DNA from 3 places in the Paenarthrobacter sp. E2MeOHC11 genome. Region 1 is predicted to be linked to each of the others. Evidence: predicted binding sites of a transcription regulator. Region 1 holds the regulator's gene; each other region holds the start of a gene.
What was found. Region 1 encodes HrcA, which represses chaperone genes, less so after heat shock. Its sites were predicted from a motif close to TTNGCACTCGNNNNNNNCGAGTGCNAA; they were not measured.

Region 1 (3,272 bases):
CGAGCTGCTGCAACAATTCTTCCTGGGCGGGATCAAGCTTGCTCGGCGTTTCAACATGGAGGTGCACCTTGAGGTCTCCCCTGCCGTAACCGCGCAGGTGGGTGACGCCAAGGCCGCGGAGCGTGATGACCTCGCCCGACTGGGTTCCGGCCTTCACATCAATGTCCTGTGCGCCATCGAACGTTTCCAGTTGCAGCTCAGTGCCCAGTGCAGCGGCTGTCATGGGCACGCTGAGGGTGGCGTGGAGGTCGTCGCCTTCGCGCATGAACATGGAATCGTTGTTGACCCGGATCTCCACGTACAGGTCGCCGGAGGGGCCGCCTGCGGGTCCTGCTTCGCCTTGGCCGGACAACTGGATACGCGTACCGGTCGCAACACCGGCGGGCACCTTGATGGTCAGGGAACGGCGGCTGCGGATGCGGCCCTGGCCGTTGCACTCGTTGCAGGGATCCTTGATGACCGTGCCGAAACCCTCACAAGATCCGCAAGGGGCCGTGGTCATGACCTGGCCAAGGATGGATCGGACGGCGCGCTGGACCTGGCCGCTGCCGCCACAAATGTCGCAACGTTCCGGATGGGTTCCCGGGCGGCAGCAGCTGCCGTCGCACGTAGGGCAGGTGACGGCAGTGTCTACTTCGAGCTTCTTGTTAACACCAAATACGGCGTCCTTGAGGTCAATACGGACACTGATGAGGGCGTCTTGTCCGCGACGAACGCGGGAAGCCGGTCCACCGTGGCCGCCGCCGCCACCAAAGAAGGTGTCGAAGATGTCCTGGAACGCGAAGCCCTGGCCGGAGTAGCCACCGCCGAAGCCGTTGTCCGTTCCGTTCTCATTGCCGGTGGCATCGTAGACGCGACGCTTCTGGGGGTCCGACAGAACCTCGTAAGCATGGGTCACGGCCTTGAACTGCTCCGCGACATCCTCACCCGGATTTACGTCCGGGTGGAGTTTCCGCGCCAACTTGCGGTACGCCTTTTTGATCTCTTCCCCGGTGGCTTCCGGCGAGACTCCCAAAACGTCATAGTGGCTGCTCAAAGTCGGTATCTCTTCCTTGTCGTACTGCGGATGTTTCCTCGGGCCTGCGTTCAGCCGCCGAGAATGCGTGAAAGGTAGCGGGCCACGGCCCGAACTGCTGCCATGGTGGTTGGATAATCCATGCGGGTTGGACCGAGGATTCCCACTTTGGCACCCGAGCCGTAGCCAGTGGCCACCACCGAAGCTTCGGCCAAGCCGTCATAGGGGTTCTCCCGGCCGATGCTCACCGTGACGCCGCGGGGGTCGTCCCCCATGTCGGACAACAACCGGAGCATGACCACTTGTTCCTCAAGGGCTTCCAGCACGGGTCCGATACTCAACGGGAAGTCCACGTTGGACCGGGCAAGATTGGCTGTGCCGGCCATGAGGATGCGCTCTTCGCGGCTGTTGTCGCTCAGTGCCTGCAGTCCGTGCGCCAGTGTTTGAGCCAGGCCACGGAGTTCCGGCGGGCACAGGGCAACCACTGAGGGAAGTACTTGCGGCAACAGGGCCAGTTGCGTCCCTGCAATGCTGCCGAGGAATCGTGACCTCAGAAGCATCAAAGCGTCATCGCCCACGTCCGAGCCTGCCTCGATGACCTTCTGGCCAACGCTCCCGGTATCCGCAATCAGGACGACGAGCACTTGCTTGGGAGCCAGGAGGACGAACTCCACGTGCCGCACCAGCGCCCGGTTTGAGTGTGGATATTGCACGACGGCGACCTGGTTGGTCAGCTGCGACAGGAGCCGCACGGTGCGCTCCAGGATGTCGTCGACGTCGTCGGGCCCTTCAAGCAGCGAATGGATCGCGCGGCGTTCCGCCGCGGACAGCGGCTTGACCTGGGAGATGCGGTCCACGAACAGGCGGTAGCCCTTATCAGTGGGAATGCGTCCGGCGCTGGTGTGGGGTGCCGCAATGAGGCCTTCTTCTTCAAGAACAGCCATGTCGTTCCGGATGGTGGCACTTGAAACACCGAGGTGGTGTCGCTCCACGAGGGCCTTCGATCCGACAGGCTCCCTGGAATGCACGTAATCTTCAACGATGGCACGCAGTACTTCCAACTTGCGCGGTTCACTCATTACTCCACCTCCTGACGACTGCCATGGTCACTGCGACCGGCCACCGCGGGATCCCATGGGATCACCGCACTTAGCACTCAACATGCCCAAGTGCTAACCAGTCTAGTATGAGCCACCCCGTTGCTAGCATTGAAACTGCCCATGGCCAGCATCAAGCAACCCAGCATAAACCAGTACAAAAAGGTAGGAATTCCTTGGCTTTCGACTCTTGGGGTCCGCAGGACCTAGCAGCTCCAGCCAAACGACAACTCCCCGAGGTAGCCGTCCAGCGCGGGATGGTCCTCGAAGATGTCCAGTCAGGCTGGGTGGGCGAAGTCACTCGGGTTGAAAAAACCGGGGGCATGCACATCGTGTCCCTTGAGGACAGGCGTGGTAAAACGAAGTCCTTCCAACTCGGCTTCGGCTTCCTGCTTGAAGGCCAACCCATCCGGTTGATGCCTCCGGCCCCCCGCCAAGCGACGGCCCCCGCGCAACCGGGACGAACGGCCTCGGGGTCGGTGAAGGTCCAGGGACAACGCGCCCAAGTGGCAAAAGCCAGCCGGATCTGGGTGGAAGGAAAGCACGACGCCGAACTCGTGGAGAAGGTCTGGGGCGACGATCTCCGCGTCGAAGGCATCGTGGTGGAGCCATTGCACGGCGTCGATGACCTCAAATCTTCCATCGCCGCCTTTAATCCGGGCCCTGGCCGCCGCCTAGGCATCCTGGTGGATCACCTCGTGGCCGGATCCAAGGAGTCCCGCATTGCGGCCGAAGCCATGACGGTCCCCGGGGCGCCAGGAAATGTCTTGATTGTCGGCCACCCGTACATCGATGTCTGGCAGGCCATCAGGCCGAAGGTGCTCGGCATCGATGCCTGGCCTTCCGTGCCTCGCGGCATCGACTGGAAGACGGGAATTCTCACCGCCTTCGGGTGGCCTCACGAGACCGCTGAGGACATTGGCCTGGGCTGGCAACGGCTTCTCGGGGCGGTTCGCAGTTACGCCGACCTTGAGGCCTCCCTGCTGGGCCGAGTGGAGGAAGTCATCGATTTCCTCACGGTTCCCTGACACTGGCCCCGAAAGCGGCAGCAACTGACGTGTCTTCGTGGCGCTTGTCCCGGGAAGTCCACGGAGGCCGGTATTCTGGGACAGCAACACCGCAGCATCTTTACAGCAAAGGGAACACACCGTGGCAGAGAA
Region 2 (3,272 bases), 1.7 Mb from region 1:
CGTGATGCTGGGCGCTGTATCGCTACAGCAAGGAGGCTTAGAAGCCGCCCATGCCGCCCATGTCGTCGCCGCCGGCAGCCGGAGCGTTCTTCTCAGGCTTGTCGGCAACTACGGCCTCGGTGGTCAGGAAGAGACCAGCGATGGAAGCAGCGTTCTGGAGAGCCGAGCGGGTGACCTTTACGGGGTCGTTGACGCCGGCAGCCAGAAGGTCTTCGTAGACGCCCGTGGCAGCGTTCAGGCCGTGGCCGGAAGGCAGGCCGCGAACCTTGTCCACCACAACGCCCGGCTCGAGGCCGGCGTTGAAGGCGATCTGCTTCAGCGGAGCGTCGATGGCAACCTTGACGATGTTGGCGCCGGTTGCTTCGTCGCCCTGCAGGTTCAGGTTGGCGAATGCCTTGGCACCAGCCTGGATGAGGGCAACGCCACCACCGGCGACGATGCCTTCTTCAACAGCAGCCTTGGCGTTGCGGACTGCGTCCTCAATGCGGTGCTTGCGTTCCTTGAGCTCAACTTCGGTTGCGGCACCGGCCTTGATGACTGCAACGCCGCCGGCCAGCTTGGCCAGGCGTTCCTGCAGCTTCTCGCGGTCGTAGTCGGAGTCGGAGTTTTCGATCTCGGCGCGGATCTGGGCCACACGGCCTGCGATCTGCTCGGCGTCGCCGGCACCTTCAACGATGGTGGTCTCGTCCTTGGTGACAACAACCTTGCGGGCGGTGCCGAGGAGTTCAAGGCCAGCGTTCTCGAGCTTGAGGCCAACTTCTTCGGAGATGACCTGGCCACCGGTGAGGATGGCGATGTCGGCGAGCTGGGCCTTGCGGCGGTCACCGAAGCCCGGAGCCTTGACGGCAACGGACTTGAAGGTGCCACGGATCTTGTTGACGATCAGGGTGGCCAGGGCCTCGCCCTCGATGTCTTCGGCGATGATCAGCAGCGGCTTGTTCGACTGCATGACCTTCTCCAGAACCGTGACGAGTTCCTTCACGTTGGAGATCTTGGAGTTGACGATCAGGATGTACGGGTCTTCGAGGACCGTTTCCTGGCGCTCTGCGTCGGTGACGAAGTAAGCGGAGATGTAGCCCTTGTCGAAGCGCATACCCTCGGTGAGCTCGAGCTCCAGGCCGAAGGTGTTGGACTCCTCGACCGTGATAACGCCTTCCTTGCCCACCTTGTCCAGGGCTTCGGCGATCAGGCTGCCGATTTCCGGGTCACCGGCGGAGATGGAAGCCGTGGCTGCGATCTCTTCCTTGGTTTCGATTTCCTTGGCGGAGGCCAGCAGTTCGCTGATGACTGCCTCGACGGCCTTCTCGATGCCGCGCTTGAGGGACAGCGGGTCGGCGCCGGCAGCTACGTTGCGGAGGCCTTCCTTCACCAGTGCCTGGGCGAGGACGGTTGCAGTGGTAGTACCGTCGCCAGCGACGTCATCCGTCTTCTTGGCAACTTCCTTGACCAGTTCTGCACCGATCTTCTCGTAAGGGTCGTCCAGCTCGATCTCCTTGGCGATGGAAACACCATCGTTGGTGATCGTGGGGGCGCCCCACTTCTTTTCGAGGACGACGTTGCGTCCACGCGGGCCGAGGGTGACCTTGACGGCGTCTGCGAGGATGTTCAGGCCCCGCTCGAGGCCGCGGCGTGCCTCTTCATCAAATGCAATGATCTTGGCCATAACGGCGGTAGTCCTTTCGGGACAGTCGTTAAGAAGGTACCTGTCAGATGGGGTGCCCGCGACGGACGGTTCTTCGCTTGCGGCCTATGTATGCCCCGCGCTCCGAACCTCACCCCACCAAGGTGTTTCTTGATCCTCCAGTGGTCCATTCGCCGTCCACCACCGGGGTTACCCGGGCCGGACTTAGCAGTCGAACCATAGGAGTGCTAAATCAATAATTAGCACTCGACCGGGGAGAGTGCAAGCAGGGACGCCACTTTGCTCTACATACACAGGGGGTTTCAGCCAAGGGCTGACGGTGGCGTGCCGTGGGAGCTAAGCGACGCGGACACCTTCGGCCTGCGGGCCTTTCTGTCCCTCACCCAGTTCAAACTCAACCCGCTGGCCCTCTTCGAGGGCGCGGAAGCCATCCATCTGGATAGCGGACCAGTGTACAAAGACGTCGTCGCCGGATTCATCCACAGTGATGAAGCCGTAGCCTTTTTCGGCGTTGAACCATTTGACGGTTCCCAATGCCATGATGCCCACACTTTCGCAGTAGCCAAGACCGGTTGCCGGGATCTCCGTACCGGAATTAATCCACTGTAACCACAGTCACTATCCCCGCGCTCCCATGCAAGGCGCGGGGGTGACTTTTGTTATTGAGGCTTAACCGAGTTTGGGCATTCGGAGCCCATCCGGGCCAGTTGGGCTACTGGAAGCCAGGCCCTGCCACAACTACCAAGGGCTGCTGGACCTCGGGAGATTCAACGATCGACTGGATACCCAGCAGGGCGCCCAAAGCCTCGGCGTTCACCTTCTGCTCAGGTGCGTTGTAGAAGATCACGGACGTCTGCTGCGGCAGGCCGCCCCAGTTGCCCACAGTGCTGAGCGGCCATCCGTCGGCCTCCACCAGGCCAGCAACACGGCCAGCCAACCCAGCGGTGCCGGCGCCGTTGTAGACCGCGACCGGTGTGGCCTTGTCCACGGGAGCCGAGGACGGCGTCGCGGATGGGCTATCGGACGGGGTCGGTTCGCCGGATGTGGCCGGGGCGCTGCTGGATTCGCTTGGTGTCGCTGAAGACGAGGCGTCAGTCTGCTGAGGTGCCGGCGTCGAGGCGCTGGGCGCGGCGCCGGGTGCCACGACGCCGAGGTTCGGAAGGACCAGGAAGGCCACCAATCCGAGGACCAAGGCCACCGCCCCAACAGTCAGGACCGGCCACAACGTGGGGCGGGCGGTCTCCTGGGCGTCGCGATGTACACCCTGCCGGGATGTGTTCTGCGGAACCTGGTCGAATTCGTCCTTGGCATATTTGGTCATGGTGAAGCGTTGTCCTTGCTGGTTGCTGCTGACAGATCAGCCTGGCGATTTACGCGTCGGACCCCAAGCGACGTGCCGTCCGCGCACGCTGGCGGGACGTACGTAGTCTACGCAATCTCTTGACGAGCATGGGATCGTGGGCCAACGCGTCTTCGGTGTCAATCAACGCGTTCAGGATCTGGTAATAGTGTGTGGCCGAGAGATCGAACAGCTCACGGATGGCCTGTTCCTTGGCGCCGGCATACTTCCACCACTGCCGTTCCAGGGCCAGCATCTGCTGGTCCCGTTCGCTGAGCGGAGAGTCACTGC
Region 3 (3,272 bases), 730 kb from region 1:
GGAGCCCGTGTCTGGCATCTCTACGATGGCGTGCTGGACATCGCGGCCGCCGCGGATCCAGTCCACACCATCGGCCGTGAGGGTGCAGAGATCCCTACCCCCGTCGCAATCGAATCCGATGGCACAGAACGCTACAAGAGGATGAGCGTCCGCGAACGCAGCCGGCTGCGTCCGCAGTTGCTGGAACGCATGGGATGGCGCTACATGTCCCTGTGGACCATTGAAGTGTTTACTGATCCTTCGTCCTGCGCGGACCGCATTGGGTCCTACCTTGGGCTGGAGAATCACATCCCACGGTCGACGTCGCCTGAGCATGGCTTCCTGGACATGGATGTTGAACAATTGAACGTGGAAAAGGGGCAGCCAACGTTTGCGCCGAGTGCGGCACTGCAGGGAGCCGGGGGGCCCGAGGACGCTGCCGGAGAAGCACATGGCTTTGCAGAGAATGGGAAAGAAGCACCACTGATGGAACAAGCATCCGGTCCGGAAAACGGGGCCAAGGCCGAACCCGACGCAACGGGGGCCGACGGTGCCGAAGAAGCTTCGGTCTCCACGACGACCGCGGCCAGGCCCGGCGCCGGCGGGATACTTCCTACTAAAGCTGCGGAAGACGATCCCCGCCGCTGGGGCGATGAGTCCGGCTATGACCACGAGCAGTGGCTCAAAGAGCAAAGGCCTCCGCATTGGGGCTGATCGGCCGCCCGTAGAGGGGTCCCGCATCACGGACTTACCAAAACGAAGAAAAGCTTGCCTTGCGTTGAAGCGCCGGCAAGCTTTTCTGCTTGTTGGGGATCCGCGGCGACCACCACCAAACCCTCGGTGTCGCTGGTACCGAGCCATTCGCCGGTCTTGCCGCCCAAAGCTGAAGTCCAGAGCACTGGGACAGGGCCGGCCAACACCTGGCTTTGCCTGGATTCGTCATAGGAGCCGGCCGCCGTCAGGACCACCGTCACCAACTGGCCGGGGGAGAGAAGCTGGATGGATGACGGGTCTGCCATTCGCAGCGGCACCGCAGCCGCCCCTGTCGGTGCGCCGGTGAGCAGGCCTGGACCAAGAAGATTGGACTCCGTAGGGATCTGCCCCCTGCCCAGGGGTGAGGCAAGTTGGCGGCCAACCAGGGCCTGAACATCTGTCAGGGCGCCGGTGATGGCGAGGTCAGGCGGCACACCCTGGCTGGTGAAGTCGGACTCCGCAAGGCTGGTGCCTGTTGGAAGATCGTGGGCTGCGACAAGGACGCTGATGCGTGCTTCTGATGCCGGCGTCAGTTGTTGGACTGCCATACCGGTGGCAAGGCAGAGCAGGAGGGCAACGGTGAGCCTGCGGTTTCGTCCGATCCAGGAGCCGAATTTTCGCTTGTGGCCCCGGTGGTCAGTGCGATCCCGGGAGCGTGGCGGATTGAACCTTGCGGGAATGCCGCTTAAGACACTGGATCGCCTCGTTCCTGCACGCGGGACCGGGGGCCAAGTGGCGTCGGTTGATGCCGAACGCTCGGCGCGGGCAAGGAAGGCACTGCGTGACTGATGTGGCATGCCGCCACGTTAGCCAGCTGCCAGCGCCGCGAAACAGCCCTCTGGTGCGCTATGTGGAAAAGGTGGAGACCTAGCTGGCTGCGGCCGCTGCCGGTGCTGCAGCGGGGGCCGGCGACGCCGCGGCAGGGGCCGGTGCTGCGGCCGAAACGGTGCTGCCCTTGGCGTCGCGGGAATCAGTCCGATAGAAGCCTGAACCCTTGAAGACTACGCCGACGCTGTTGAACTTCTTGCGAAGGGCGCCCTTGCACTCGGGGCACTCCGTCAGGGAGCTGTCAGAGAAGGACTGGACGATGTCAAAGGCATGGTCACAGTCTTTGCAGGCGTATGCGTATGTGGGCACTGAATTCCTCCTTCAGGACAAAGTTCAGGTCCTGTGCAGCGGCGGCGGAATAACTCTCCGCATTAGCAGTCGCAGGGCCTGAGTGCCAATTCTATCATCCGTCTCCTTGGCGTGCGCCAGCGGATGTGTTGGATATCTCCAAGTGCCGGAGTCAACAAGGAGGTGCGGCAGTCAGGCCATACCCGCCGTGCCTTCGAGACGGACGACGCCGGATGGCGTCAGGATCTCCCGCACGGGGCGGTCAAAAGCTTCGGCGGGGATCGAACCTGTTGGCAACAGGTCGTCGTCGTACACCACAGCAATGGTGGGCGGCCGCCGGCCGGAAGCGTCGAGGCCATGGAGGAGTCGATCGTAGTAGCCGCCCCCCTGGCCGATCCGGTTGCCATCCATGTCCACCGCAGTGGCAGGCATGAAGATACCCGCACTTCCGGCGACAACCTGGCTTTCCAGTCGTTCGCCTTCGGGCTCGTCGATGGGGGCGTAGGCGGAGCGGACAAACGCCGTCGAGGGCGTCCAATACACCCAGCTCAACTGCCGTCCGGGCTCGCAGACGGGAAGCAGAACGCGGTGGCCGGCCCCGTGCAGCGCCTCGATAAGCGGCATGGTGGGCGGCTCGAAGGCAACCCCCAAGTAGACGGCAAACGTGGAGACGGTGGCAGGGGAGGCAGCTGCCGCCCACGCCGATCCATGATGTGCGATCCCCTCGCCGGCCGCCGCGATCTGTTCCGGAGAGAGGGCTCGCCTGTGCAGGCGGCGGCTGCTGCGGATGTCTTCTTTCGATGCCATGCGTATCCGATCGTGAGGTGAGCCTGATGCCGGTCCAGCAACCAAGGCCGCCATGCGGCACACCGAAATGTGTTCCCGGCACGGCGAGGGTTTAGCCGATGATGTATTCCTTCCGTTACATTAGTCCGGTGACTCTCGATAACAATGCTGTCCGTAAGGCCGTCATCCCCGCAGCGGGTCTTGGCACCAGGTTCCTGCCTGCAACAAAGGCGATGCCGAAGGAAATGCTGCCTGTGGTTGACAAGCCAGCCATCCAGTACGTCGTCGAAGAAGCCGTCAAGGTTGGCCTGCACGACGTCCTGATGATCACGGGGCGCAGCAAGCGCGCCCTTGAGGATCATTTTGACCGCGTGCCGGCGTTGGAAGCGACCCTGGCTGAGAAGGGCGATACCGCCAAGCTTGAGGCCATCCAGTCCGCCACCAACCTCGGCGACATCCACTATGTCCGCCAAGGCGACCCGAACGGCCTGGGCCATGCCGTCCTTCGTGCAAAGCAGCACGTTGGCCACGAGCCTTTCGCCGTTCTCCTGGGCGATGACCTGATCGACGCCCGCGATAACCTGCTGAGCGACATGATCGCCGTCCAGCAGAAGACCGGCGGTTCCGTGGTTGCCCTG

Region 2: the regulator HrcA is predicted to act here: its motif matches at 1,847-1,873, upstream of groL (chaperonin GroEL).
Region 3: the regulator HrcA is predicted to act here: its motif matches at 1,932-1,958, upstream of ACSSVG_RS17290 (FmdB family zinc ribbon protein).

The regions. Positions count from the first base shown of each region.
Region 1 covers NZ_CP196673.1:4,450,324-4,453,595, reverse strand. Annotated here, with positions in the region: gene dnaJ (molecular chaperone DnaJ) at 1-1,036, opposite strand, end outside; gene hrcA (heat-inducible transcriptional repressor HrcA) at 1,087-2,094, opposite strand; gene ACSSVG_RS20630 (DUF3097 domain-containing protein) at 2,289-3,140, shown strand; gene ACSSVG_RS20625 (DUF4870 domain-containing protein) at 3,262-3,272, shown strand, end outside.
Region 2 covers NZ_CP196673.1:1,119,983-1,123,254, forward strand. Annotated here, with positions in the region: gene groL (chaperonin GroEL) at 38-1,663, opposite strand; gene ACSSVG_RS05140 (cold-shock protein) at 1,979-2,182, opposite strand; gene ACSSVG_RS05145 (LytR C-terminal domain-containing protein) at 2,355-2,963, opposite strand; gene ACSSVG_RS05150 (DUF3263 domain-containing protein) at 3,013-3,272, opposite strand, start outside.
Region 3 covers NZ_CP196673.1:3,718,191-3,721,462, forward strand. Annotated here, with positions in the region: gene ACSSVG_RS17280 (AAA family ATPase) at 1-693, shown strand, start outside; gene cpaB (Flp pilus assembly protein CpaB) at 720-1,529, opposite strand; gene ACSSVG_RS17290 (FmdB family zinc ribbon protein) at 1,600-1,869, opposite strand; gene ACSSVG_RS17295 (5-formyltetrahydrofolate cyclo-ligase) at 2,041-2,655, opposite strand; gene galU (UTP--glucose-1-phosphate uridylyltransferase GalU) at 2,754-3,272, shown strand, end outside.